4 regions of the Bradyrhizobium sp. KB893862 SZCCT0404 genome follow, and region 3 is predicted to be linked to each of the others. Evidence: predicted binding sites of a transcription regulator. Region 3 holds the regulator's gene; each other region holds the start of a gene.
What was found. The regulator PhoB, encoded in region 3, activates phosphate uptake and scavenging genes when phosphate is short. The targets are predictions, from matches to a motif close to TGTCATNNANCTGTCAT.
Positions count from the first base shown of each region.

Region 1 (7,268 bases), on a different contig from region 3:
CCCGCATCGTCAGCGCCTTGAGCCGCCCCCGGCCGCTGCAAATGTCGATCGACCTCGTCGCGCGCCGCATCGCGGCCGGCGACCAGGCCATCGGTTCATTCGTCGCGGACGAGATGGGGCTGGAGATGATCGTCCAGGGCGTGGACGAATTTGCGCTGACCGCTCAATACGTTCCGGACATCCTGGCAACGCAGAAACGCCTGAGCGAGGCCTGTCCGTGGCTCGCGGGGTGAGGCGATCAGCAGCGCGGAATGGTGCCATCGTGCCCCTGTTTTGCCCGACGGGTCAAATGACCGGGGCGGACACTCTAAGCCATTGATCCGCCACGCCCCTTCTACTGTGCATGGGGTTGTTTTCGAACTTTTGTTTGAGAGCGCTACGCGCTCTCCGTCTCCCGGTGCACGTCGTGCACAACGAGGCCCATGCCTTCGTCGGGCATCTTGATCCAGTCGCGCCGCTTCAGCGTGCGCTTGGTGTCTTCATAGCCGCTTGTCCAGTGCTCGCGCATCGAGGTGCCCGAGAACTCGTGGTCCTTGGCGTCGCCCTCATAGGCCTTCTGCTGATAGATCAGGTGCAGGATCGCGATCTCCGGCATGTGGCACAGGCTCGCCTTCAGCTTGCGCTCTTCGTCGGAGAGCTGCTCGTCGGGCAGCTTCGCCAGCGCCTTGTAGAGCAGGACCTTGAGATTGTGGGTGCGGCGATAGACGTCGGTGTTGTGGCGCGTGCGCGAGGAATACATGATGTCCTTGTGGCGGGCCATCACGTCCTGGATCGAGCGTGGCAGCACGCCGCGGGCGCTGAACAGGTCGACCTGGAAGACCAGCGAGTTGAGCGCGTCCTCCTGGTCGAGCAGGTGCTGCAGCGGCGTGTTGGAGACGATGCCGCCGTCCCAGAAATGATCGGTGCCGATCCGCACCATCGGCAGCGCCGGGGGCAGGGCGCCGGAGGCCATGATGTGCTCCGGCTCGATCTCGTCATGGGCGTTGTCGAAATAGATGAAGTTGCCGGAGAGCACGTTGACCGCGCCGACCGCGAAGCGGACCTTCTTCTCGTTGATGAGATCGAAGTCGACGAGCTCGCGCAGGCTCTCCTTCAGCGGCATGGTGTCGTAATAGCTGGTGGCGGTCTTGGCGCCGACCGGGCTGAACCAGGGATTGACCTGGTGCGGGGTGAAGAAGCCGGGCTGGCCCATCGCCGACGTCATCCAGGCGCTGGTGAGGTTGCGCCACTGCCGGAAGACGTCGCCGTCGGGCGTGTAGTGCCAGATCTTGCGGTTGGTGATGCGCTCCCAGAAGATGCGCAGCGCCTCCAGCCGTTTCTCCGGCTTGTTGCCGGCGATGATCGCGGAGTTGATGGCGCCGATCGAAACACCGCAGACCCAGTCGGGCTCGATGCCGGCCTCGTGCAGCGCCTGGTAGACGCCGGCCTGGTAGGCGCCGAGCGCGCCGCCGCCCTGCAGCACCAGCGCGACGCGGTCGCAGCGCTCGGGCCGCCAGCCGCGCGACGGCGGCTGATGGGTCTGATAGGTCGGTTGCGACGTGCGGGCGTCCATGGCGATGCCTCCTGCTGAGCATGATCCGGAAAATTGCGCAGCGGTTTTCCGAAAGGATCATGCTCCAATATCAAGTCCTCAACGATTGCGTCGCGCGGTGACGGCGTGATGACAAGGTGAGCGCGGATGCATCGCCCGCATGCAGGGTGACCGCGGGGTGAATGGGGGAGGTCGTTGCGCTGACGGAAATCGGTCACATCGCAGTCAATGACGGCGGCTAGCAATTTGCTGTACGCTTGATCTGCCGAGCCGACATCACAGACATCACACAGGAGAGCAGCGATGCGCAGGGAAGATGTGCTGAGACTTCCGTCCATGCCGGCGGCTGGGCCGAGCTATCCGGCCGGGCCCTATCGCTTCGTCAACCGCGAATTCCTCGTCATCACCTACGAGACCGACCCGGAGCTGATCCGTGCCGGCCTGCCTGAGCCGCTGGAGCCGATCGACCAGCCCGTCGTGCACTACGAATGGATCAAGATGCCGGACTCCTCCGGCTTCGGCAGCTACACCGAGTCCGGCCTCGTCATCCCCGCGCGCCTCAACGGCGAGGAGGTCAACTTCGTCTCGCAGATGTATCTCGACGACGATCCGCCGATCTCCGCCGGCCGCGAGATCTGGGGCTTTCCCAAGAAGTACGCCCATCCCAAGCTTGAGATCGTCAAGGACACGCTGACGGGCACGCTGGAATATGCCGGCCAGCTCGTCGCCATGGGCACCATGGGCTACAAGCACGAGAGCATGGCCGGCAACGGCGATCTCACCCGCGCCACGCTGTCGAAGACCCAGGTGAATCTGAAGATGATCCCGGGCGTCGACGGCCGTCTCGAGGTCTGCCAGCTCGTTGCGATCAACCTCACCGACATCGTGCCGAAGGGCTCCTGGATGGGACCCGGCCGGCTGCATCTGGTGCCGCATGTCAATGCACCGGTCGCGGACTTCCCGGTCCGCCGCTGCCTCGGCGCGCATCACTACATCGCCGACCTGACACTGCCGTTCGGCCGCGTCGTGCACGACTATGTCAAGGAGGCGGAAGCGATCGCCGCGACGGGGATGGCCGCAGAGTAGGGCGTCATCATCAAACTGTAACACTGGCGTAATTGAGTACCCGCGAGATATCCGGAAGAGGCCGCTGGCGGCCCTTCCGGACATGGGCTGCATGGACGTGGGGGTCCGCATGGCTGAGCCGGCGAAGCTTGTCAGCGCGATATCGGAGGCTGTGCCTGCCATTCCGGGTCTGGTGTGGGCGTTCCGCCTGCACAGCGACGGCAGCGCCGAGCCGCTGCCGATCGACCAGCCGATCGAGTTCAGCCATGACGGCCGGCTCTGGCTGCACTTCAACCTGACGGACGCGCGCGTGCGTCCCTGGATCGCGGCGTCCAGCCTGCCGCCGCTGGCGCGCGATCTGCTGCTCTCGAACGACACCTTCCAGCAGCTTCACGTCATCGACCATTGCGTCTACGGCGTGTTCTCCGATCTCGTGCGCGAGATCGACAGCGCGACCGAGGAGACCGCGTTCCTGCGCTTTGCCATGACCGAGCGGCTTCTGGTCAGCGGCCGTCATCAGGCGCTGTGCTCGGCCGACGCGACGCGCCGTGTGCTGGAAGGCGGCTACCGCGTCGACAATGTCGCCCATCTCCTGGAGAAGATCGTCGACGAGGTCGCCGACACGCTCGACAGGATGGTCGACAAGCTCGGCCAGGAGATCGACGACACCGAGGAACGGATCCTGGCCGACGACGCCAAGCCCGAGATGCGCCGCAACCTCGGCCGCCTGCGCCGGACCTGCGTCCGGCTGCATCGCCAGCTCACGGGCCTGCGCGTGCTGTTTCACCGTCTCGACCAGAAGAACACCGACCACCTCTCGCCAGCGCTTCGCATCCACGCCGGCAAGCTCGCGCAGCGTCTCGACGGACTCGACCACGACATCGTCGAGCTGCGCGAGCGCAGCCGCCTGCTCGAGGAGGAGCTGCGCTTCAAGAACGAGGAGGAGAGCAACCACCACCTCCATACGCTCTCGATCGTGACCTCGCTGCTGCTGCCGCCGACGCTGATCACCGGCATTTTTGGTATGAACACGAAAGGCCTGCCGCTCACCGACGTCGAGAGCGGATTTTTGTGGGCGGCGGTGCTGATGGCCTCGTCCGTCGGCGCGGCCTATCTCTTCATGCGGCGCACGGGCATCTTCAAATAGCGCGCGCCGATCGTGAGTTGGAGTACCCGAAAATCCCTGGCGGCTGCGGTCGCGGTGGCCTGCACGGCGGCCGGCACGGGCGCGTTCGCCGGCGCCAAGGACGAGAGCGCGGCCGAATGGCTGGCGCCCAAATGGTTCAACGAATGGCATGACGGGCTCGCCAACAAGGGCCTCAATTTCGGCGCCACCTATATCGCCGACAACATCGCCAACGTCTCCGGCGGCGTGAAGCGTGGCGCGATCCATTTCGGCCGGCTCGACCTGTCCGTCGATGCCGATCTCGACAAGCTGGTCGGCTGGACCGGCGGGCGCTTCTACGCCAATGCCTTCGTGATCTATGGCCAGGGGCTCTCCCGCAACTACGTGCTGAATCTCGCAACTATCAGCGAGATCGAGGCGCTGCCCGACCAGCGGCTCTACAACGCCTATTTCGAGCAGAGCTTCTTTGGCGACCGCCTGAACATCAGGGCCGGCCAGCAGGCCGCCGACGTCGAGTTCTTCGACAGCCAGACCGACGACCTCTTCATCAACGGCACCTTCGGCTGGCCCGCGATCAAGGCGAGCAATCTTCCGGCCGGCGGCCCGGCGCCGCCGATCGCGGTGCCGGGTATCCGCGTCAAGGCCACGCTGTCGGACCAGGTCACGCTGTTCGGCGCTGTCTTCAACGGCGATCCCTCGGGGCCGGGCGATCAGGACCCGCAGATACGCGACCACCATGGCCTCGCGTTTCGCGTCAACGATCCGCCCTGGCTGATCGGGCAGGCCCGCTTCAGCTACGACATCGATATCGGGGGGCGTCCGCTCGCCGGCAATTTCACGCCGGGCGCCTGGAAGCACTATGGCTCGTTCGACAGCCAGCGGTTCACGGCGGATGGCCAGTCGATCGCCGATCCCTCAGGCAGCGGCATTGCGGCAAGGCTCAAAGGCAATTACGGCATCTTCGCAGTGATCGAGCAGGTGCTCTACCGCCCGCCGGAGGTGAGGGAGAACAGCACCTCGGCCTCGCTCCCGGGCATCACGGCGTTCGGCCGCATCGCCTACAGCCCGCCTGACCGCAATCTGATCGACCTCTATGTGGACGGCGGCATCGGCTTCGTCGGCTTCACGCCCGGCCGTCCCCTCGACCGGTTCGGCGTCGCGATGGCCTACATGCGGATCTCCAACACCGCCCGCGCGCTCGACGTCGACACGAATGTGTACACCGGCGTGCAGGGGCCGGTGCGCAGCAACGAGACGCTGCTCGAGATGATCTACGAAGCGCACATCAAGCCGGGCTGGCTGATCGCGCCGTACTTCCAGTACGTATGGCGTCCTTCCGGCGGCATCCCGAACCCGAACGATCCGACCGGCGTGTCGCGGATCGGTGACGCCGCAGTGTTCGGCGTCACCACCACGATCAGGTACTAAGCCATCGCAGGCTTTGCTTGCGGCTTCGGCTGCCGCGACAGCGCCAGCACGATCAGCGCGGCGAACACGCAGAGCGCCCCCGCGATGAAGAAGGCGGGCAGATAGCTCTCATAGACCGTCCGCGAAAAGCCCGCGCCGAACGCTGCTGTGCCCGCGCCGAGCTGATGGCCGGCGAAGATCCAGCCGAACACCAGATTGGCGCGCTCGGGCCCGAACTTCTGCGCCGTGAGCCGCACCGTCGGCGGCACCGTCGCGATCCAGTCGAGGCCGTAGAACATCGCGAAGATCGAGAGGCCGTAGAACGAGAAATCGCTGAACGGCAGGAAGATCAACGAGAGCCCGCGCAGGCCGTAGTACCAGAACAACAGATAGCGGTTGTCGTAGCGGTCCGACAACCAGCCCGACATGATGGTGCCGAAGAAGTCGAAGATGCCCATCGCGGCGAGCAGGCTCGCCGCCTGCACCTGCGGGATACCGAAATCGAGGCACATCGGGATCAGGTGGACCTGGACGAGGCCGTTGGTCGAGGCGCCGCAGACGAAGAAGGTGGCAAACAGGATCCAGAACGCGGTCGACTTGGAGGCGTCGCGCAGCGTGCCGAGCGCCACCGCCGTAATCGAGCCGTGGCTGACGGGCGGCGCGGGCAGGGGCTCGGTGCCCTCGTCACCGAACGGACGCAGGCCGAGATCGCTCGGCCGGTCGCGCATCGCGAGCAGCACCGCCAGCGCGGAGACGCCGAGCATGATGCAGACGAAGCCGAGCGCAAGGCGCCAGCCGAAGCGCTCGGTGAGGCTCGCCAGCAGCGGCAGGAACACGAGCTGGCCGGTGGCGACGCTCGCGGTCATGATGCCGATCACGAGGCCGCGCCGCGCCGCGAACCAGCGCGTGGCGATGGTGGCGCCCAGCACCAGCGCGGTCATGCCGGTGCCGATGCCGATCACGACGCCCCACAGCGCGATGAGCTGCCAGATCTCGGTCATGCCGAGCGAGAGCACCAGCGCCGAGACGACGATGAGCTGCGCGGTCAGCGTGATGTTGCGCAGGCCGTAGCGGTTGAGCAGGGCGGCAGCGAACGGCGCCATCAGCCCGAACAGGATGAAGCGGATCGACAGCGCGGAGGAGATCTGCGCGGTGCTCCAGCCGAACTCCTTCTGCAGGGGAACGATGAACACGCCGGGCGCGCCGACCGTGCCGGCGCTGATCAGCGCGGCGAGGAAAGTGACGCCGACCATCACCCAGCCGTAGTGAATGTTGCGGCGGGAAAGCGCTGCCGCGAGCCAGTTCGAGATCATTGGGCCTCAATGTTGTTGGCGAGCATTTGGGGCCCGCGTCATCGTTGCAATCTGACACAAAGAAGTGAAGTCTAAAATGCCAGACTTCCCTCAATTTCGGACATCAGCGCTAGTGCGCGAGGCGCTCCACCGCGATCGCGGTAGCCTCGCCGCCGCCGATGCAGAGTGCCGCGACACCGCGCTTGAGGTTTTGCGCCTCCAGTGCGTGCAGCAGCGTCACGATCAGCCGTGCGCCGGTCGCGCCGATGGGGTGGCCGAGCGCGCAGGCGCCGCCATTGACGTTCAGCTTCTCGCGGGGAATGCCGAGATCGCGCTGCGCCGCCATCGCCACCACCGCGAACGCCTCGTTGATCTCGAACAGGTCGACATCACCTGCGCTCCAGCCGACCTTGTCGAGAAGTTTTCTGATCGCCGGGATCGGCGCGGTGGTGAACCATTGCGGCTCCTGGCTGTGCGTGGCGTGGCCCTTGATCTCGGCGATGGCCGGAAGGCCATTACGATCCGCGAGCGAGCGCCTCGTCAGCACCAGCGCGGCGGCGCCGTCGGCATTGGCGGAGGAAGCCGCCGGCGTGATGGTGCCGTTGGCGCGAAACGCCGGCTTCAAGCCGGGGATCTTTGCGGGGTCAACCTTCAGCGGATGCTCGTCATTGGCGATGATGCGGGGACCCGCTTTCTCGGTCAAAGTGATCGGCGCGATCTCGGCCTTGAAGGCGCCGCCCTCGACCGCCTTGCGTGCGCGGCTGAGCGTCTCCATCGCATAGGCGTCCTGGTCCTTGCGGGTGAACTGATAGGCCTCCGCGGTGGCTTCGCCGAAATCGCCCATGGA
Region 1 is NZ_JAFCLT010000004.1:379,979-387,246, reverse strand. Features, by position in the region: gene leuD (3-isopropylmalate dehydratase small subunit) at 1-233, shown strand, start outside; gene JQ617_RS19735 (patatin-like phospholipase family protein) at 377-1,552, opposite strand; gene JQ617_RS19730 (acetoacetate decarboxylase) at 1,835-2,617, shown strand; gene JQ617_RS19725 (transporter) at 2,727-3,743, shown strand; gene JQ617_RS19720 (carbohydrate porin) at 3,753-5,150, shown strand; gene JQ617_RS19715 (MFS transporter) at 5,147-6,442, opposite strand; gene JQ617_RS19710 (acetyl-CoA C-acyltransferase) at 6,552-7,268, opposite strand, start outside.
Region 1: JQ617_RS19730 (acetoacetate decarboxylase) is a predicted target of PhoB. The motif match lies at 1,650-1,666, and genes of this name have one in related genera.

Region 2 (7,268 bases), on a different contig from region 3:
CTGACGGTCGTCTGATCCGACGGTGAATTGGCTGGCCCGGGATCCCCCTCGGGCCGGCCGCTTTAGTTGATTTCCCACATTGCGGGATTGCGCGACGGCCGTGCATGCGGCCCTACGCGGCAGCCCATTGCTGGCTCAAAAAAACCTCGCTAGGCCTGTGCTCAAATATCGACACAGGGAAGCGACGGCATGACTGAAGCAGCATTGGGCGCAATGAGCGGACTGCGCGTCATCGATCTCACGCGCGTGCTCGGCGGTCCCTATTGCACCCAGATCCTTGCCGACCACGGCGCCGACGTGATCAAGGTCGAGCCGCCCGCAGGCGACGAGGTGCGCGAATGGGGCCCTCCCTTCCATGAGGAGGACGCGGCCTATTTCGTCGGCATCAACCGCAACAAGCGCTCGATCGGCCTCGACCTCGCCTCCGAAGGCGGCCGAATCGTGCTGCTCAAGATGCTCGAGACGGCCGACGTCCTGATCGAGAATTTCAAGCCGGGTACGCTGGAGAAATGGGGCATCGGCAACGATGTGCTCAGCAAGAAATTCCCGCGCCTCGTGCATTGCCGGATCTGCGGCTTCGGCGCCGACGGCCCGCGCGGCGGCAATCCCGGCTACGACGCCATCATCCAGGCCATGACCGGCATGATCGCGGCGACCGGCTCGCCCGAGAGCGGCCCGATGCGGATCGGCGTGCCGCTGGTCGACATCACCACCGGACTTTACGCGGCGATCGGCATCCTCATGGCGCTGTCGGAGCGGCAGCGCTCCGGCAAAGGCCAGTTCCTGGAGACGACGCTGTACGAGACGGGCCTTGCCATCATGCATCCGCACACCGCGAACTACTTCATGCATGGCAAGCCGCCTTCGCTCACCGGCAACGAGCATCCGAACCTCGTGCCTTACGCGATCTTCCCGACCAAGACCGACAACATCTTCATCGGCGTCGGCAACGACGGCACCTTCCGCAAGCTCGCCAAGGAGATCGGCAAGCCCGAGCTCGGCACCGATCCGCGCTTTGCCCGCAACAAGGACCGCATCGCCAACCGCGAGGCGCTGCGCGCGGAGCTTGCCGCCGTGTTCAGCCAGCACGAGGCCGAGCCGCTGTGCAATCGCCTGCTCGCGGCGGGCCTGCCTGCCGGCCCGGTGCAGAAGATCGACCAGGCCCTGACCAACCCGCACACCATCGCGCGCGGCGATATCATCGAGAAGGACTGGTACAAGGGCGTTGCCTCGCCGATCCGGCTCGATCGCAGCAAGCCGAGCCTGCGGCGCGTGCCGCCGAAGTTCAGCCAGCACGCGGCCGAGGTGCTGGGCGAGTTCGGCTACTCCCAGGCCGAGATCGACGCGATGGTCGAGAAGGGCACCGTCTGCGGCCCCGAACGCAAGCGCTAGGATTTCACGCGTAGGCTTCAGTGCCGGCATAACGTCGGTGCGCTCCCTCCCCCACCTGCGGGGGAGGGTCGGGGAGAGGGCGTCCCCGCAATGGGACAATCCCCTCGAGGATAGAACCCTCACCCGCGCCTTCGGCGCGACCTCTACCGCGAGCGGGAGAGGTTTTCGAGTTCGCGGCCCGGACGCCGCTCACCAAACATAATGCCGCAGTGCGGCGCGACCCACGCGCGTGCACCGCGAACGGCTACGGCTGTCTGCGGCGCATTCGCCTATTTGACGGCTTCCCTTTTCCAGCGCTTGCCGCTTTCGTTTCGGCCGCTTACACAGTCATGTGAACGTCATATGGCGCTGCTAGCGCAAGCGCTTCTCGATTGACGGGCAAGGGAGGTTTTCTTGATGGCTCTTCGACATTTTGGCGCGGCTGCTGCTGTTGCACTCACGGTTGGACTCGGCGCCTCGCCGGCCCTGGCCGTCACGGAAATCCAGTGGTGGCACGCGATGACCGGCGCCAACAACGACGTCATCGTCAAGCTCGCCAACGACTTCAACGCATCGCAGACCGACTACAAGGTGATCCCCACCTACAAGGGCAACTACCCCGATACGATGAACGCCGGCATCGCCGCGTTCCGCGCCGGCAACGCCCCGCACATCATGCAGGTGTTCGAAGTCGGCACCGCGACCATGATGGCCGCGACCGGCGCCGTGAAGCCCGTCTACAAGCTGATGGCGGACGCCGGCGAGAAGTTCGATCCGAAGAACTATCTGTCCGCGATCACCGGCTATTACTCGACCTCGAAGGGCGAGATGCTGTCCTTCCCCTTCAACTCGTCGTCGACCGTAATGTGGGTCAATCTCGACGAGCTGAAGAAGGCCAATGTCGAGATCCCCAAGACCTGGCCCGAGGTGTTCGAGGCCGGCAAGAAGCTGAAGGCGGCCGGTCACGACACCTGCGGCTTCTCCGGCTCCTGGGTCACCTGGGTCAATCTCGAGCAGCTCTCGGCCTGGCACAACGTGCCGCTCTCCAGCAAGGCCAACGGCCTCGACGGCTTCGACACCGTGCTCGAGTTCAACGGACCGCTCCAGGTCAAGCATCTCGAGAACCTAGTCGAGCTGCAGAAGACCAAGGTCTACGACTATGCCGGCCGCACCAACACCGGCGAAGGCCGCTTCACCTCGGGCGAATGCCCGATCTACCTGACCTCGTCGGCGTTCTTCGGCAACGTCAAGGCGCAGGCCAAGTTCAACTTCACCGCGGTGCCGATGCCGTATTATCCGGACGTCAAGGGCGCACCGCAGAACTCGATCATCGGCGGTGCTTCGCTCTGGGTGATGGGCGGCAAGTCGGCCGACGAATACAAGGGCGTCGCGAAGTTCCTGACTTTCCTCTCGGACACCGATCGCCAGGTCTACATCCACAAGGCCTCGGGCTATCTGCCGATCACCAAGGCGGCCTACGCCAAGGCGAAGGAAGAAGGCTTCTACAAGGATCAGCCCTATCTCGAGACCCCGCTGATCGAGCTGACCAACAAGGAGCCGACCGACAATTCGCGCGGCCTGCGCCTCGGCAACATGGTTCAGCTGCGTGACGTCTGGTCGGAGGAGATCGAGCAGGCTCTGGCCGGCAAGAAGACCGCCAAGCAGGCTCTCGACGCCGCCGTCGAGCGCGGCAACACCATGCTGCGGCAGTTCGAAAAGACCGCCGTGAAGTAAGGCGACTGGCGGCAGGCCGGCCACCCGGCCTGCCGCTCTCGGGGCATCATGCAAAAGCAAGCCATTTTCCAATCGAAGCTATTGCCCTACGCGCTGGTTGCGCCGCAGCTCGCGATCGTCCTGATTTTCTTCTATTGGCCGGCCCTGCAGGCGGTGATCCAGTCCTTCCTGCTGCAGGACGCCTTCGGCCTGTCGACGACCTTCGTCTGGTTCGACAATTACATCGAGCTGTTCAAGGACCCCGCCTATTTCGAGGCGATCGTCCGCACATTCTTCTTCTCATTCGCCATCGCGATCTCGTCGCTGTCGTTCGCGCTGCTGCTCGCGGTGATGGCCGACAAGCCGCTGCGCGGCTCGATGCTCTACCGCACGCTGCTGATCTGGCCCTATGCGGTGGCGCCGCCCGTGGTCGGCGTGCTCTGGATCTTCATGCTGCATCCCTCGCTCGGGGTGGTCTCGCGCTACTTGCGCGCCGCCGGCGTCGACTGGAATCCGCTGCTTGACGGCAACCAGGCCGCAGGCCTGATCATCCTCGCCGCCGCGTGGAAGCAGATCTCCTACAACTTCCTGTTCTTCCTCGCCGGCCTGCAGGCGATCCCGAAGAGCGTATTCGAGGCCGCCGCGATCGACGGCGCGCGCCCGATGCGGCGGTTCTGGACCGTGACCTTCCCGCTGCTGTCGCCGACCATCTTCTTCCTGCTGGTCGTCAACATCGTCTACGCCTTCTTCGACACGTTCGGCATCATCGACACCATGACCCGCGGCGGTCCCGGCACGTCGACCGTCACGCTGGTCTACAAGGTCTATTCCGACGGCCTGCTCGGCGGCAATCTCGGCAGCTCGGCGGCGCAGTCGGTGATCCTGATGATCATGGTCATCGTGCTCACCGGAATCCAGTTCCGCTTCGTCGAACGCAAGGTGACCTACTGATGGTCGAGGACGAGGGTATCCGGCGCTACGTCGCCCATTTCATCCTCTGGATCGGGATCGCGATCGTCGCGTTCCCGGTCTATATCGCGATCGTCGCCTCGACCCAGGACAACGCGCTGATCGCCAACGGGCAGATGTCGCTGCTGCCGGGTGGCCACTTCTTCGAGGTCTACTACCAGACCATCTTCGTCGGCACGAGCGGCTCGACCCGCGAGCCCGTCGGCAACATGATGCTCAATTCGCTGGTGATGGCGCTGGCGATCGCGATCGGCAAGATCGCGATCTCCATCATCTCGGCCTATGCGATCGTGTATTTCCGCTTTCCGTTCCGGATGTCGATCTTCTGGATCATCTTCATCACGCTGATGCTGCCGGTCGAGGTGCGCATCTATCCGACATACAAGATCGTCGCCGATCTGCACATGCTCGACAGCTATGCTGGCCTCGCTTTGCCGCTGATCGCATCCGCCACCGCGACGCTGCTGTTCCGCCAGTTCTTCATGACGGTGCCAGATGAATTGCTGGAGGCCTCGCGCATCGACGGCGCCGGCCCCTTGCGCTTCTTCTGGGATACGCTGCTGCCGCTGTCGCGCACCAACATGGCCGCGCTGTTCGTGATCCTCTTCATCCTCGGCTGGAATCAATATCTCTGGCCGCTGCTCATCACCACCCGCGACGACATGCAGACCATCCAGGTCGGCATCCGCAAGATGATCACCACCACCGACGCGCTGACCGAATGGCCGATCGTGATGGCGACCGCCGCGCTGGCCATGCTGCCGCCGGTGTTCGTCGTCGTCGTCATGCAGAAATTGTTCGTGCGCGGCCTGGTCGAGACGGAAAAGTAACAAGCGAGTTTTCATGGCCAACGTTACCCTGCGCAACGTCCGCAAGACCTACACCGGCGGCTTCGAGGCCATCAAAGGCGTCAACGTCGATGTCGCGGACGGGCAGTTCTGCGTGCTGGTCGGCCCCTCCGGCTGCGGCAAGTCCACGCTGCTGCGCATGGTCGCAGGCCTCGAGACCGTCACCGGCGGCGAGATCGACATCGGCGGCCGCGTCGTCAACCAGGTCGAGCCCGCCGATCGCGACATCGCGATGGTGTTCCAGAACTACGCGCTCTATCCGCATATGAGCGTCTACAACAACATGGCCTACGGCCTGCGCAACCGCGGCATGGCCGAAGCCGAGATCAAGACCCGCGTCGAGGAAGCCGCGCGCGTCCTCGAGCTCTCCGCGATGCTGGAGCGCAAGCCGCGCCAGCTCTCCGGCGGCCAGCGCCAGCGCGTCGCCATGGGCCGCGCCATCGTGCGCCAGCCGAAGGTGTTCCTGTTCGACGAGCCGCTCTCCAACCTCGACGCCAAGCTGCGCATTTCGATGCGCGTCGAGATCCGCAAATTGCAGCGCCGGCTCAACGTCACCTCGATCTACGTCACCCACGACCAGCTCGAGGCGATGACGCTCGCCGACATTCTCGTCGTGATGAACGGCGGCCAGGTCGAGCAGGTCGGCAATCCCCTGGCGATCTACGAGAAGCCGGCGACCACCTTCGTCGCCTCCTTCATCGGCGCGCCGCCGATGAATTTGATGTCGACGCGCGCCGACGAGATCAAATCGCAGCTCGGCGGCAGCGCCGCCGATGCCGGCATCGTCGGCATCCGCCCGGAGGATTTCGCCATCACCGACCAGACGCCCGCCGGCGGCGTCGCCCTGCCGCTGACCGTCGAGGCCATAGAGCGCGTCGGCGCCGAAACCTTCGTTTACGGCTCGCGCCAGCATGAGGACCAGCGCGTCGCCGCCACCCCGGGCGAGCTGCCGCCCGGCGAGATCATCGTCCGTATCCCCGGAACCGAGGCGCCCGCCATCGGCGCGAGGATCCGGGTCGCCGCGGTTCGCCAGAAGCTGCATTTGTTCAGCGGCGACGGACGGACGCGGATCGAGGCCTGACCGGTTCCGAAGGGCCCCACGCTCAAAAGTTCGAAAACAACCCCATGCACAGTAGAAGGGGTGCTGTTTTCATTGGGATAAATCGGCTCACCGATTCGTCATGCCCACCCTTGCGGGCCCACCACGAATTGTAAGCATTTTGTGCGATGGCAGAGGGGGTGGGCGGCAGGAGCGGCCATCCACAGCCCCCGGCTACGTCCTTGAACCACCACAGGGATATGCCCATATTGCTGACCAAGGGGTGCCTTCATCGGGCCCCGAAACACCAAAGTCGCTTCGAGAGGACTTTGTAAACTATGTCTCGTGTTCCCACGCTTTCCAGTCCGTTCCTTCTGGGCTTCGACGAGATCGAGCGCGTGCTCGACCGCGTCGTCAAAGGCGCCGACGGCTACCCTCCCTACAATATCGAGCGGTGCAACGGCGCGGACAACCAGCCCGAGCGTTTGCGCATCACGCTGGCGGTCGCCGGCTTCACCCGCGACCAACTCGATGTAACCATTGAGGAAAACCAGCTCGTGATCCGCGGGCGGCAGCAGGACGACAAGGCCCGGCAATACATCCATCGCGGCATCGCCGCGCGCCACTTCCAGCGCACCTTCGTGCTGGCGGAGGGGATGCTGGTGCTGGGTGCGGATCTGAAGAACGGGTTGTTGTCGATCGACCTGGCCCGGCCTGAACCGGAGAGGATCGTTAAGACAATCGCTATCAATGAGCACGAATAATGGAACGAGTAGCGGACTCGACCGCTTAGTTCGTTAGAGGAGTCGAGACCATGAGTGAAGGTCACGTTGCGTTCGAATTCGAAGCCAAGAACGTCTCCCCGGAGACGCTGGCAACCCTGGGCGAAGGTCACATCGCCTATGTGAAGCAGATCCGCTCCGAGGATGTGCCGGACCTGTTTCCCGAGGCGCCCAAGATTGCGCCGGGTCTCAAGCTTTTTGCGCTCCACGCCGCCGACGGCACGCCGATCATGCTGACCGACAGCCGCGAAGCCGCGGTCGCGAATGCCTGGAGCAACGAGCTGCAGGCGGTGAGCGTGCACTAAAGCACGCGCGGATCGCATCATTGGAATTTTGGCGGGCATGCCTTCACACGAAGGCGTGCCCGTTTTGTTTTGTAAGATGAAGGCTCCGCGTCGTCATTGCGAGGCTATCGCGTCCTCAGCTCTCGTGTCCCGGACGCGACGCAGCGCGATGCGCCGCCGCTCTCACCACGCGTAGCGCACCACGCCCTTGCCGGCGTAGCTGCGCGTGACGTTCGAGAACTCGCCTTCGAACGTGCCGGCC
Region 2 is NZ_JAFCLT010000005.1:364,835-372,102, reverse strand. Features, by position in the region: gene JQ617_RS22405 (organic hydroperoxide resistance protein) at 1-15, shown strand, start outside; gene JQ617_RS22400 (CaiB/BaiF CoA transferase family protein) at 190-1,392, shown strand; gene ugpB (sn-glycerol-3-phosphate ABC transporter substrate-binding protein UgpB) at 1,789-3,105, shown strand; gene ugpA (sn-glycerol-3-phosphate ABC transporter permease UgpA) at 3,154-4,035, shown strand; gene ugpE (sn-glycerol-3-phosphate ABC transporter permease UgpE) at 4,035-4,883, shown strand; gene JQ617_RS22380 (sn-glycerol-3-phosphate import ATP-binding protein UgpC) at 4,897-5,982, shown strand; gene JQ617_RS22375 (Hsp20 family protein) at 6,279-6,704, shown strand; gene JQ617_RS22370 (BQ00720 family protein) at 6,755-7,027, shown strand; gene JQ617_RS22365 (autotransporter outer membrane beta-barrel domain-containing protein) at 7,190-7,268, opposite strand, start outside.
Region 2: ugpB (sn-glycerol-3-phosphate ABC transporter substrate-binding protein UgpB) is a predicted target of PhoB. The motif match lies at 1,718-1,734, and genes of this name have one in related genera.

Region 3 (7,268 bases):
CATCCGCCAGGTCGCCGACGGGCTGGAGCCGCTGGCGCGCGAGCGCCAGGTCGAGGTCGAGATTCATCTGCCGGACCCGCCGGTGATGATCGCGGGCGACCGTGAGGAGCTGCTCCGCCTGTTCGAGAACCTGATCGAGAATGCGCTCAAATACGGCGCCTCGGGCGGACGTGTCATCGTGTCGCTGACTTCGGGCGGCGCCACCGAGGGAACCCAGGAAATCCGCGTCATGGTCCGGGATTTCGGCCCCGGCATCGCCCCCGAGCACCTGCCGCGGCTGACCGAGCGGTTCTACCGGGTCGATGTCGGCGACAGCCGCTCGCAGGGTGGAACCGGACTCGGATTATCGCTGGTGAAACATATTCTTAACCGGCATCGCGGCCGGCTTTTGATCGAAAGTGTGCCGCGCCAGGGTGCCACCTTCACCGCCTGTTTTCCCCAGGTCAAGGCTCCTGCCGCAGCTTGAAAATCAAGCGATTTCAATCGCTTGTTGCTGTCATCCGACTGTCACGAAACCTTCGTAAAAGCACAGCCGTCCGCTCCTAAAGGGGCGGCGCGGGGAGCGCGATCGGGCGCGGATGGCGCTTCGCTCCCCTGTATGGAGACCAGCATGAATTTCATCAAAACGATCGTCGCTGCCGGCTTGGTCGCCGCAACGACGACGGCGGCCTTTGCCGCCGATATCACGGGTGCCGGTGCGACATTCCCGTTCCCGATCTATTCCAAGTGGGCTGACGCCTACAAGAAGGAGACCGGCAACGGTCTGAACTACCAGTCGATCGGCTCGGGCGGCGGCATCAAGCAGATCCAGGCCAAGACCGTGACCTTCGGCGCCAGCGACGCGCCGCTCAAGGCCGAGCAGCTCGAGAAGGACGGCCTCGTCCAGTGGCCGATGGTGATGGGCGCCATCGTTCCCGTCGTCAACATCGAGGGCGTGAAGCCCGGTGAGATGGTGTTCGACGGCGAGACCCTCGCCTCCATCTATCTCGGCAAGATCACCAAGTGGGACGACGCCGCGATCAAGAAGCTCAATCCGAACGTGAAGCTGCCGTCGGACGCGATCACCGTGGTCCGCCGCTCGGACGGTTCGGGTACCACCTTCAACTTCACCAACTACCTCTCCAAGGCCTCGGCCGACTGGAAGAGCAAGGTCGGTGAGGGCACCGCGGTCGAGTGGCCGGTCGGCGTCGGCGCCAAGGGCAACGAAGGCGTGTCGGGCAACATCAGCCAGACCAAGAACTCGATCGGTTACGTCGAGTACGCCTATGCCAAGCAGAACAAGCTGACCTACACCGGTCTCGTCAACAAGGCCGGCAAGCCGGTGCAGCCGACCGTCGAGGCCTTCCAGGCGGCCGCTTCCAACGCCGACTGGGCCAAGGCTCCCGGCTACTACGTCATCCTGACCGACCAGCCCGGCGAGAAGTCCTGGCCGATCACGGCTGCGACCTTCATCCTTATGCACAAGGACGCCACCGACAAGGCGGCCTCGCAGGAAGCCATCAAGTTCTTCCGCTGGGCCTTCAAGAACGGCGGCAAGGCGGCTGAGGAACTCGACTACATCCCGATGCCCGAGGGCGTCGTGACCCTGATCGAGAAGACCTGGGCTGCCGAGATCAAGAGCTAAGGCGCTCCTCCTCCCGGACAGGGTGCCGGGATGATCCAAGACCTCCGCTCCGGATCGGCATCGCGCCAGATCCGGAGCGCGCCACCAACAACAAGCATGTATAAAACGGCTACAGGGGATCGGCGTGGCTGAGATGGCTGTCGAGAGCAACGTAATTGATGCTGCCGGACCGTATGACCGCGCCAAGGCATTAAGCGCGTTCAAGCTCGGGGACCTCACCTTTTACTGGATCACGCGCCTGAGCGCGATTTCCGTGCTGCTGATTCTCGGCGGCATCATCATTTCGCTGATCGTCGGCGCCTTCCCGGCGATGAAGGAATACGGCCTCTCCTTCCTGTGGACGCAGCGCTGGGCGCCGTCCGCCGATCCGCCGGTGCTCGGCGCGCTCGGGCCGATCTACGGCACGCTCGTCACCTCCTTCATTGCGATGGCGATCGCCATTCCGGTCGGTCTCGGCATCGCGATCTTCCTCACCGAGCTCTGTCCGCAATGGGCACGCCGTCCGATCGGCATGGCGATCGAGCTGCTCGCCGGCATTCCCTCGATCATCTACGGCATGTGGGGCTTCTTCGTGCTGGGTCCGTTCCTGGCCAACACCTTCCAGCCCTTCATGATCAAGATCTTCGACGGCGTCCCCGTGCTGGGCGCGATCTTCGCAGGTCCCCCGTCCTATCTCAGCCTGTTCAACGCCGCGCTGATCCTCGCCATCATGGTGCTGCCTTTCATCACCTCGATCTCGGTCGACGTGTTCAAGACCGTGCCGCCGGTGCTGAAGGAGGCCGCTTACGGCGTCGGCTGCACCACCTGGGAAGTCGTCCGCAGCGTGGTGATCCCCTACACCCGCGTCGGCGTCATCGGCGGAGTCATGCTGGCGCTGGGCCGCGCGCTCGGCGAGACCATGGCGGTGACCTTCATCATCGGCAACTCGTTCCGCATCTCCTCGTCGATCTTCGCGCCCGGCACCACGATCTCGGCGGCGATCGCATCGGAGTTCGCCGAGAGCGACGGCCTGCACCAGTCCGGCCTGATCCTGCTCGGCCTGCTGCTGTTCGTGCTGACGTTCTTCGTGCTCGCGGCTGCACGGTTGATGCTGATGCGTCTCGAAAAGAAGGCGGGCAAGTAACATGAACCCGATTTACGCACGCCGTCGCCGCATGGACATCGTCATCCGTGTGCTCTGCCTCGGTGCCGCCGCCTTCGGCGTCACGTGGCTCGCATTGATCCTGATGACGCTGCTCTACAACGGCATTGCCGGTCTGAACCTGCAGATCTTCGTCGCCGACACGCCGCCTCCGGGCTCGACCGAAGGCGGCCTGCGCAACGCCATCGTCGGTTCGATCATCATGACCGTGCTCGGCGTCGGCATCGGCGCGCCGCTCGGCCTGTTCGCCGGCACCTATCTCGCCGAGTACGGCCGCAACGACAAGCTGACCTCGGTGATCCGCTTCATCAACGACATCCTGCTCTCGGCGCCCTCGATCATCATCGGCCTGTTCATCTACGGTGCGGTGGTGGTGCCGATGCGCGGCTTCTCGGCGATCGCCGGCAGCCTCGCGCTTGCCGTCATCGTCATCCCGGTGGTGCTGCGCACGACTGAGGACATGCTGCTGCTGGTGCCGAACGCGCTGCGCGAGGCGGCTTCCGCACTCGGCCTGCCGCGCTCGCTGGTGATCAAGCGCATCGCCTATCGTGCGGCGCGCTCCGGCCTCATCACCGGCGTGATGCTGGCCACCGCCCGCGTCGCCGGCGAGACCGCGCCGCTGCTGTTCACTGCGCTGTCGAACCAGTTCTTCAGCCTGGGCCTGAACAAGACGATGGCCAACCTGCCGGTCACCATCAACAATTTCGTCCAGAGTCCCTACGCCTATTGGAAGCAGCTGGCCTGGAGCGGCGCGCTGCTGATCACGTTGACCGTGCTTGCCCTGAACATTGGCGCGCGCCTCCTGAGCGCCGAGAGGACTGCAAAATGAGTGAAATGTCTGTTTCCGTCAGTACGCCCGTTCATCCCGGCTCGCAGCCGCTGCCGGAAGCGCCCGCCAAGGTGACGGTGCGCAACCTCAACTTCTATTACGGCGAGCACCACGCGCTGAAGAACATCAACCTGACGCTCGGCACCAACCGCGTCACGGCGTTCATCGGCCCGTCGGGCTGCGGCAAGTCCACCCTGCTGCGCATCTTCAACCGGATGTACGACCTCTATCCGGGCCAGCGCGTCACCGGTCAGCTGATGCTCGACCAGACCAACATCCTCGACCCCAAGCTTGATCTGAACCTGCTGCGCGCCCGCGTCGGCATGGTGTTCCAGAAGCCGACGCCGTTCCCGATGACGATCTACGAGAACATCGCCTTCGGCATCCGCCTCTATGAGAAGATCTCGAAGTCGGAGATGGACGACCGCGTCGAGAAGGCGCTGCGCGGCGGCGCGCTGTGGAACGAGGTCAAGGACAAGCTCAACGCCTCCGGCCTGTCGCTGTCCGGCGGCCAGCAGCAGCGCCTCTGCATCGCCCGCACCGTCGCGGTGCGGCCCGAGGTGATCCTGTTCGACGAGCCCTGCTCGGCGCTCGACCCGATCTCGACCGCCAAGGTCGAGGAGCTGATCCAGGAACTGTCCGAGAATTACACGATCGCGATCGTCACCCACAACATGCAGCAGGCGGCGCGCGTCTCCGACAAGACCGCCTTCATGTATCTCGGCGAGCTGATCGAGTTCGACGACACCAGCAAGATCTTCACGTCGCCGACCGATCGGCGCACGCAGGATTACATCACCGGCCGGTTCGGCTGAGGAGACGGGACATGGGTTCTGAACATACCGCAAAAGCCTTCGACACCGACCTCCAGGAGCTCACCCGCCTGGTCGCCGAGATGGGCGGCATCGCCGAGCGCATGATCGTCGATTCCGTCGACGCGCTGATCCGCCGCGACGTCGCGCTCGGCCAGCGCGTCGTCACCATCGACGCCGAGCTCGACGCGCTCCAGAAGAAGATCGAGGAGCGTGCCGTTCTCACCATCGCGCGCCGCCAGCCGATGGCGGTGGACCTGCGCGAGATCGTCGGCGCGATGCGCGTCGCGACCGATCTCGAGCGCATCGGCGACCTCGCCAAGAACATGGGCAAGCGCGTCGCGGCGCTGGAGACGGACTTCCATCCGCTCAAGCTGTTCCGCGGCCTGGAACACATGACCGACCTCGTGCAGCAGCAGGTCAAGTCGGTGCTGGACGCCTATGCCGCGCACGACCTGCCGGCAGCGATGGCGGTGTGGAAGGGCGACGAGGAAGTCGACGCCATCTGTACCTCGCTGTTCCGCGAGCTCCTCACCTACATGATGGAGGATCCGCGCAACATCTCGTTCTGCATCCACCTGATGTTCTGCGCCAAGAACATCGAGCGGATCGGCGACCACGCCACCAACATCGCCGAGACCGTGTTCTACATGATCGAGGGCCAGGCGATCACCGACAAGCGGCCGAAGGGCGACATGACGACCTTCGCCACGACGGTTCCGAATACCTGAAGACTTAAGGAGCGACGACACCATGGGCGCACGCATTATGGTGGTTGAAGACGAGGAAGCTCTCACCGAGCTTCTGCGCTACAACCTCGAAGGCGACGGCTATGACGTCGAGACGGTGATGCGCGGCGACGACGCCGACACCCGTCTCAAGGAACATATTCCCGATCTGATCGTGCTCGACTGGATGCTGCCGGGCCTGTCAGGCATCGAGCTGTGCCGGCGGCTGCGGACCCGCCCCGAGACCAAGCAGCTCCCGATCATCATGCTCACCGCGCGCGGCGAGGAGAGCGAGCGGGTGCGCGGGCTGGCCACCGGCGCCGACGACTACATCGTCAAGCCGTTCTCGGTGCCGGAGCTGCTGGCGCGCGTGAAGGGCCTCTTGCGGCGCGCCAGCCCCGAGCGGCTCGCCACCGTGCTCGCCTATGGCGACATCGAGCTCGATCGCGACAAGCGCCGCGTCGCGCGCTCGGGCCGGCCGATCGATCTCGGCCCGACCGAATATCGCCTGCTGGAGTTCTTCCTGGAGCATCCCGGCCGCGTGTTCTCGCGCGAGCAGCTGCTCGACAGCGTCTGGGGCCGCGACATCTACATCGACGAGCGCACCGTCGACGTCCATATCGGGCGCCTGCGCAAGCTGCTCAATCTCGGCCGCGAGCAGGACCCGATCCGCACGGTCCGCGGTGCGGGCTACGCGCTCGACGACCGCTTTGCGAAAGCCGAGCAGACCTGAGAGCGGCTTCAGGCAGGCCAAATAAAAAGCGCGCCACATGGCGCGCTTTTTTATGCCTCGATCATCGTCCCGGCCTCACGTCGGGACGGTGTCGCTTAAAACCGTGCTCAGCGCGTGCCGGGCTTGGCCGGCGCGCGCCGGCGATCCGCGGCGGGCTGATAGGCCACGCGCGAGTGCTGGGCGCAGTAGGGCAGGCCCGAGAGCGCCTTGCCGCCGCAGAAGAAGAAATCCGGGCTCGAGGGATCGCCGACCGGCCAGTGGCAGGTCGCCTCGTTCAGCTCCAGCAGCGACAGCCGCTGGCTCATCGGCACCACGTTGTCGTAGGTCACGGGCTCCGCCTCGACCTCGACCTCGAAGGCCTGCGCCAGCGCGGTGTTGCCGCGGGCGATGGGGCGGCTGACCCGCATCATATGCTGCGCGGGACGCGCCTTGCGCGGCCGCGGAGCTGCCGAGGAGGGGCTCTTGGCGCGGCCGGACAGGCCGAGCCTGTGCACTTTGCCGATCACGGCATTACGGGTCACGTTGCCGAGCTCGGCTGCGATCTGGCTGGCCGACAAACCGGCCTCCCAGAGCTTTTTCAACTGCTCGACGCGATCGTCGGACCAGGTCAAAACCGTCATTGCACCCTTTCCCTCGCCGCGCGGCTGCCGTCCTGGCGCCCTGCGGCGAATGCCTAAGCCTCGAAAAACCCGTGCCGCCAGAATCCCTTAAGGCTCGCCGGGCGTAACCAGAACGCCCGAACGTTTACGCCGGTACATGAGGACTTAGAGGATCAGAACTGCTGCACGAGATGTCGTATCTGACAAGCCAAACGCTACAATATGGCGTGACTCACGCGCAAGAGTCCGCCGACTCGCTTCCACATGTTCCGTGGCTAAAACCGCGCTAATTAGGCACCGCAAGACTACGGATTCTGCGTTTCGCGAGGCTTTCGGGCGGCATTGACACCCGTTCTACCCGGCATAAGATAGTGTCACGTGCCGCCCTTAAAAGGCGGCACGTTTCGTTTTCCGGGCCGGTCAATGGTGCGCTGCGTGAGCGCGCCCGGGCCGTCCTCAACAATCAAGTGATCGTCATGACTAACAGCGCAGCGCCGCATTTGCTCCCCGTTTTCGCCAGAGCCGACCTCGGTTTCGAGCGTGGTGAAGGCTGCTGGCTGATCGCGACCAATGGCGATCGCTATCTCGATTTCACCTCCGGCGTCGCGGTGAACGCGCTCGGTCACGCCCATCCCGCGCTGGTCAAGGCGCTGCAGGAGCAGGCGACCAAGCTCTGGCACATGTCGAACCTGTTCCAGAGCCCGGACGGCGAGAAGCTTGCCGCGCGCCTGTGCAGCGAGAGCTTCGCGGACTTCGTGTTCTTCTGCAATTCCGGCGCCGAGGCGCTGGAGGGCGTGATCAA
Region 3 is NZ_JAFCLT010000015.1:52,039-59,306, forward strand. Features, by position in the region: gene JQ617_RS36740 (ATP-binding protein) at 1-466, shown strand, start outside; gene pstS (phosphate ABC transporter substrate-binding protein PstS) at 611-1,624, shown strand; gene pstC (phosphate ABC transporter permease subunit PstC) at 1,758-2,747, shown strand; gene pstA (phosphate ABC transporter permease PstA) at 2,749-3,594, shown strand; gene pstB (phosphate ABC transporter ATP-binding protein PstB) at 3,591-4,409, shown strand; gene phoU (phosphate signaling complex protein PhoU) at 4,421-5,137, shown strand; gene phoB (phosphate regulon transcriptional regulator PhoB) at 5,160-5,867, shown strand; gene JQ617_RS36775 (GcrA family cell cycle regulator) at 5,975-6,487, opposite strand; gene JQ617_RS36780 (aspartate aminotransferase family protein) at 6,943-7,268, shown strand, end outside.

Region 4 (7,268 bases), on a different contig from region 3:
TAGCCGGTCATGCCGGCCCACAGGTCCGAACGGGTCAGGCCGTAAATCTCGAGATAGCGGTTGTTGCAGAAGATGATGCGCCGCTGCGCATCGGTCATCACCACGCCCTGGTTGAGGCTGTTCATGGCGGATGAGACGAAGGCGTTGCGCCGCAGCTGCGAGCGCCGGGTCCGGCGCAGCGCCGAGTGGACCCACAACGCGACGGAAGCCAGGAACGCACAGACGACGACGCCTGCGATCAGGGCTTCCCAGATCAGGTTGGGGCCGAGCTGGCCGATATAGTCCGGCGGGGTGAGGCTGTCCGAGAGCGCAAAGGCGCGCGCAGGCGCGACCGTGCCGGCCAGGCACAAGACGGCCTGCACAGCAATCGGAAGCGTGCTGCCCTCGTGCCAGTTCTTCTCAGCCATCAGCCACCCGCGATTTCAACGTCGGATTGTCTGGCCTCACGGGTTTGGATCGGGTAAACGCCTGTACGCGCAACAGAAAAATGTGACGCCAAATACGGCAATTGCCCTGACATGATAAATTCTTCCTTAATGGAAAACGGCCCCGCGCCCGTCTTCCCAGGTCCAATGCCACCGGCGCTTCCAGCGGACACCCTGCACAACCATGGATAAGGTCGATTGCATCGTCATCGGAGCCGGCGTGATCGGGCTTGCGGTGGCACGGAAGCTCGCCCAGGCCGGGCGCGAGGTCGTCGTGCTCGAGGAAGCCGAGGCCATCGGCACCATCACCTCCTCGCGCAACAGCGAGGTGATCCATGCCGGCATCTACTACCGCGCCGGGAGCTGGATGGCGCGCATGTGCGTCAGCGGCAAGCACGCGCTCTACCGCTACGCTGCCGAGCGCGGCATCCCCCACAAGAATTGCGGCAAGCTGATCGTCGCGACCAGCGCCAAGGAAACCGAGAAGCTGCAATCGATCAAGGCGCATGCCGAAGCCAATGGCGTGCTCGACATGCAGCTGCTCACGGGCGAGGCCGCACGCGCGCTGGAGCCGGCGCTCGCCTGCGACGCCGCGCTGCTGTCGCCCTCGACCGGCATCATCGACAGCCACGCCTACATGCTCTCGCTGCGCGGCGAGGCCGAGGATGCAGGCGCGGCCTTCGCGTTTCACACCCCGCTGATCCGCGCCAAGGCCGTCGCCGGCGTGATCGAGGTCGAGGCCGGCGGCGAGGCGCCGATGACCTTGCAATGCAGCCTGCTCGTCAACGCCGCGGGACTGTCGGCGACGACAGTGGCGCGCAATATCGAGGGCATGCCGCTCGACCGGATTCCGCCGGCCTATCTCGCCAAGGGCAACTACTTCAGCTGCAACGCCAGGGCGCCGTTCTCGCACCTGATCTATCCGGTGCCCGAGCCCGGCGGCCTCGGGGTGCATCTGACGCTGGACATGGCGGGACAAGCGCGTTTCGGGCCCGACGTCGAATGGATCGAGACGATCAACTACGAGGTCGATCCGTCACGCGCCGAGCGCTTCTATCCGGCGATCCGCAAATACTGGCCGACGCTGCCGGACGGCGCGCTGATGCCGAGCTATTCGGGTATCCGGCCGAAGATCGTGCCGCCGGCCGTCGCCACGCAGGATTTCCTGATGCAGGGCCCGCGCGACCACGGCGTCGCGGGTCTGGTCAACCTGTTCGGCATCGAATCTCCGGGACTGACGTCGTCGCTGGCGATCGCGGACCACGTCGCCGAGCTCGCGGACATCTAGCGCGCTCTCGCGCGAAGCGGGCACGGTTCGCGCGAGGAAAACGCATCCCAAAAAACGAGAGCCATTTCCGTTTCGATTCCATCGAAACGGAAATGGCTCGGGCTTCCGCGCAAATGTCTTTGCATGGTCTCGCACCTTGCAGCAGGGATGAGCACAAAGGCTCTCATCCCCGCCTGAAAGGGTACGATCAACTCAACGCTGTTACGGGGGTCACTAGTGGAGCGTATCGCCGTGCTTCAGACGCTCGATCTGGTCCTTGACCATCAACTTCCGGCGCTTCAACTCAACAATTTGCAGGTCGTCTGTTGAAAGGTGCACGAGAGCTTCGTGCAATTCGTTTTCGAGAAGTTTGTGCTTCCGCTCCAATTCAACCAGATGTGCCTGAATTGTCATTCGAAACCTCCTCGGTAGGGTAGAGCTTTAGGATTCGATCCGGACGCCAAAGTCTACATCACCGATTCGTTCTGTCGATGGGTATCCGTCGTCGCATCGTCATTTTTGAAAATTCATATGTAATGAAGCGTGAGTAATGGAACCGCGCCTGAAAAATCCATGATATCAATGCGCTCGCGCAGCGCCGCATCGGTCCGCAGAAATATGTTGCGGGAGATCGGCGTGCGGGGGTCGCAGATCGCTTGCGATCACGTCGCGCAAGGACGATAATTTCCACAGGGCATCCACAGCCCAGATCTCACGCTTTTCGGTTTTCGGCCACCGCAGACATGACCAATGAAGACGAGCGTGAGCTCGAAGCCGAGCTCACCCGGTTGCAGCAGGAACACCGAGATCTCGATGCGGCGATCGATGCACTGCATCAATCGCCTGCCCCCGACCTATTGCGGTTGCAGCGGCTGAAGAAGCGCAAGCTGTTGTTACGCGACCGTATCGCGTTCATCGAAGACCAGATCACGCCCGACATCATCGCCTGATCCACAGAGGCGCGTTCGCGGCCCGCTCGCCGCAGATGAATCCGCTTGACTCACAGAGAACAAAATAGGAACATTTTGCGACCCCAGCGCCCCAGGAAACGCCAAGCAGCCCCAAGGACACCGCCGATGTCAGTCCCCGCCCTTCTCGACAACAGCCATTACGAACAGGCCTGCGATCAGGCGATCGCGATGTGCGACGGCAACCTGCGCAGCACCATCAAGGCGCTGATCATGGCCAACGAATATCTGGAGGCGGAGCTGGAAGAATTGCAGGCGGCGATTTCCGCCGGCTGCATCCCCGAGACGTCACGCAGCAAGGCGCGGAGCAACAGCAGCGCCGCGTAGTTTTGATCATTGGAGCAACGCCATGTCGGACGTGACCTATTACGTTGCAATGCCCTTCCTGATCGATGACGACGGATCGCCCGTCGCGGGCGCTGCGGAGGAGTGTCAGTCCTCGACGGCAGCGCTGCGGCGCGCCGAAGCTCTGGCGCGCGGCGCCGGCCATATCGGCGCGGTCGCCTTCAGCCGCAGCGGCGATCCCATGACCGGCGAATTCGGGGACGCCACGCTGCTGCGCAAATTCGGCAACGTGCCCGAAGATCTCGCGACCCTCTGATTTCCTGTTTGAGCATGATCTCCGCGCAAACGCGTTGCGTGTTCGTCGCGAGGAAAGCCGCTGCGCACTTCGCGCTGACGCGGCCCTTCGGATCCGGATCATATTCTAGCGCTCGCTGCTGACGAGCCTGATGCGCGGCTCGTGCCGGCGCCGCGCCTTGCGCACATACATGGCGGCATCGGCCTCCTCCAGGGCGCGGCCCGCATCGGAATGCGGACCGAGCAACGCGACGCCGGCAGAGGCGCCCGCGGTGACCTGTTGGCCGCGGAAGACGAAGGACAATTCGTCGATCGCCTGCTCGAAGGAAGCAGCCTTCGCCTTGGCATCGGTCTCGTTGAGATTCCACAGCAGCAGCGCGAACTCGTCGCCGCCGAGCCGGCCGACCACGTCGGAGGCGCGGACCTGCCGCGTCAGCGTCGCGACGATCGCCTTGAGCACCTCGTCGCCGGCGGCATGGCCGAAGGAATCGTTGATCGGCTTCAGCCGGTCGACATCGAGCACGATCAGCGCGCCGCTGGCGCGATACCGCTTCATGTAGGCAATGGCGCGTGCGAGCTCGCGCTCGAAGCCGCGCCGGTTCGGAATATCGAGCAGGAAGTCGGTGTCTGCGGCCGCCTCGAGTTCCGAGACCCGCAGCAGGGCTTCCCTGAGCTTGCTCTTGAGGCCGCGGATGGTCGCGTTGGCGCAGGCGGCAGCGGCGGCCGGAGCGCGGCGCCGCGCCGGCTTGGCCGGGGCCTTGGCGGCGGCTCCAGGTCGGCCGGCACTGGTTTTCCGGCCCTTTTTGGCCTTCGCAGCGCGCGCCCTTTTTGGTTTCCTCATGGGCATCCTGCTCAATGAAGGCTTGCGGGGATTCACCAAGACAGGATAGTGCATTCCCTTCTCCTTGCCACCGCCTTGCGAGCCGCCGGCCGGAACCGTTAATCTGGCCTATGTTTCTGTTTTCCCGAGCACAATTAACGCCATGACCGCGCCGATCGCCATTATCATGGGAAGCCAGTCGGACTGGGACACGATGCGGCATGCCGCCGACACGCTTGCAGCGCTCGGCGTTCCCGCCGACACCCGCATCGTTTCGGCCCACCGCACCCCCGACCGGCTGTTTGCCTTCGCCAAGGGCGCCAAGGCGGCCGGCTACAAGGTCATCATCGCCGGCGCCGGCGGCGCTGCGCATCTGCCCGGCATGGCGGCCGCGCTGACGGAACTCCCGGTGCTCGGCGTCCCCGTGGAGTCGAAGACGCTCAAGGGCGTCGATTCGCTTCATTCGATCGTTCAGATGCCCGCGGGCATCCCGGTCGGCACCCTCGCCATCGGCAAGGCCGGCGCAATCAACGCGGCGCTGCTTGCGGCCGCGGTGCTGGCATTGTCCGACCCGGCATTGTCCGACCGCCTCGCCGCCTGGCGCAAGGCGCAGACCGAGGCGGTTGCCGAGCGTCCGGAGGACAAGGCGTGACTGACGCAAAGCAGGTGACGCTGAAGCCCGGCGACACCATCGGAATCCTCGGCGGCGGACAATTGGGGCGGATGCTGGCGATGGCTGCGGCACGGCTCGGCCTGCGCTGCCAGGTGTTCTCGCCGGATCCGGACTCGCCGGCCTTCGATGTCGTGCTGAACGCCACCTGCGCCGAATATGCCGACGTCGAGGCGCTCGAGATGTTCGCGGGCGACGTCGACGTGATCACCTACGAATTCGAGAACGTGCCGGCCGCCGCCGCGATGGTGCTGGATGCGCGCCGCCCGGTGCTGCCCAAGCGCAAGATCCTCGAGACCACCCAGGACCGGCTCGCCGAGAAGGATTTCGTGACGCGGCTCGGCATCGGCACCGCCGCTTACGCCGACGTCACCTCGGTGGCTTCGCTGCGCGAGGCGATCCTGAGGATCGGTCTTCCCGCGGTGCTGAAGACCCGCCGCTTCGGTTACGACGGCAAGGGCCAGGCCATCATCCGCGAGGGCGACGACATCGCCAAGGTGTGGACCAGCCTCGCCACCAAATCGGCGATCCTGGAAGCCTTCATTCCCTACGAGCGCGAGATCTCCGTGATCGCCGCGCGCTCGGCCACGGGCCAGGTCGAGTGCTTTGACGTCACCGAGAACGAGCACCGCGATCACATCCTGAAAATATCCCGCGCGCCCGCGCCCATTCCGGATGCGCTGGCCGAGGAAGCACGCAGCATCGCCGGCAAGATCGCCGACGCGCTCGACTATGTCGGCGTGCTGGCGGTGGAGATGTTCGTGCTCGCCAATGGCACCGGTCCGAAGGTGCTGGTGAACGAGATCGCGCCGCGCGTACATAATTCCGGGCACTGGACGCTGGACGGCGCCTCCGTCTCGCAGTTCGAGCAGCACATCCGCGCCATCGCCGGCTGGCCGCTCGGCAAGCCGGTGCGCCATGGCGAGATCGTCACCATGACCAACCTGATCGGCGACGAGATCAACGACTACGGCAAATGGCTGAGCGTGCCCGGCGCGACCGTGCACATCTACGGCAAGGGCGCGCCGCGCCCCGGCCGCAAGATGGGCCACGTCACCGAAGTGAGGCGGCCGATCGAGGGCAAGTGAAGGGACCGCAGCAAAGGCTGCGATCCCGCACTTGAATCAGGCCGTCTTCGCGCCCGCGACGATGCCGCTGGGCTCCTCGCTGAGCCAGCGATAGATCACCCCGCCCAGCGCGCCGCCGATCAGCGGTGCGACCCAGAACAGCCAGAGCTGCGACAGTGCCCAGCCGCCGACGAACAGCGCGGGACCGGTGCTGCGCGCCGGGTTCACCGACGTGTTGGTGACGGGAATGCTGACGAGATGGATCATCACCAACGCAAGCCCGATCGCGAGCGGCGCGAAGCCGGCGGGTGCGCGGCCGTGGGTCGCGCCCATGATGATGAACAGGAACATCATGGTCATCACCACCTCGGTGAGGAAGCACACGATCATGCTGTACTGGCCGGGCGAATGGGCATCGTAGCCGTTGGACGCAAAGCCCTTGGTGACGTCGAAGCCGGGCGCTCCGCTGGCGATGACGTAGAGGATCCCGGCACCGACGATGGCGCCGGCCACCTGCGCGATCACGTAAGGCAGGATCTGGCCTGCCGGAAACCGGCCGCCGGCGGCAAGGCCAAGCGTGACGGCCGGATTGAGATGGCAGCCCGAGATGTGGCCGATCGCGTAGGCCATCGTGACCACACTCAGGCCGAACGCCAGGGACACACCGACCAGACCGATTCCGACCTGCGGGAAGCCGGCCGCGATCACGGCGCTGCCACAACCTGCGAATGTGAGCCAGAAGGTGCCGATAGCCTCGGCAGCGTATTTTTTCATATCCATTGTAGTCCCCTCATTTCAAAGAATCCGGAACAAAGCTCCGGTCGCGGCCGCGCCAAGGGCGCCAAATCACCCAAATCGAGGCCGCCCGGGGGCATTTTCGCCGCATTTAATGGCTGAACTTGGCCCGAAAACCCGCTTGGCAGGTGGACATCAAGGGTTTTGTCTGATACATCCACGCCCTCAGGTTAAGGGCTTGCGCGTTTCGCCATCCCCTTTGACTTACCAGAATTCAAATCCGATCCACTGAAGAGGATGCCGCGTGCAGGTTCTCGTTCGCGATAACAATGTCGACCAAGCCCTCAAGGCGCTGAAGAAGAAGATGCAGCGCGAAGGCATTTTCCGCGAGATGAAGCTCCGCGGTCACTACGAAAAGCCCTCCGAGAAGAAGGCCCGCGAAAAGGCCGAAGCCGTGCGCCGCGCGCGCAAGCTGGCCCGCAAGAAGCTGCAGCGTGAAGGCCTGCTGCCGATGAAGCCGAAGCCGGTGTTCGGCGCCGGCCCCGGTGGCGACCGCGGTGGCCGTGGCGGCCCGGGTGCAGGTCCGCGCCCTCCGCGCTGATTTGGTGAATAACTAAGACCTCAGTTTTCGATGACGCGGGCCCTTGGCCCGCGTTATTGTTATGAGCGGTGCCTTTCTGGGACGGGCACGACCGGTGCGGCACCAACGCGCGAGCGAACCGTAGATGGCCTCCCCT
Region 4 is NZ_JAFCLT010000003.1:17,995-25,262, forward strand. Features, by position in the region: gene JQ617_RS14045 (sensor domain-containing protein) at 1-407, opposite strand, end outside; gene JQ617_RS14050 (NAD(P)/FAD-dependent oxidoreductase) at 610-1,713, shown strand; gene JQ617_RS14055 (YdcH family protein) at 1,927-2,106, opposite strand; gene JQ617_RS14060 (YdcH family protein) at 2,436-2,642, shown strand; gene JQ617_RS14065 (hypothetical protein) at 2,769-2,987, shown strand; gene JQ617_RS14070 (hypothetical protein) at 3,010-3,261, shown strand; gene JQ617_RS14075 (GGDEF domain-containing protein) at 3,367-4,080, opposite strand; gene purE (5-(carboxyamino)imidazole ribonucleotide mutase) at 4,223-4,711, shown strand; gene JQ617_RS14085 (5-(carboxyamino)imidazole ribonucleotide synthase) at 4,708-5,817, shown strand; gene aqpZ (aquaporin Z) at 5,854-6,576, opposite strand; gene rpsU (30S ribosomal protein S21) at 6,836-7,132, shown strand; gene JQ617_RS14100 (tetratricopeptide repeat protein) at 7,257-7,268, shown strand, end outside.
Region 4: JQ617_RS14055 (YdcH family protein) is a predicted target of PhoB. The motif match lies at 2,193-2,209, and genes of this name have one in related genera.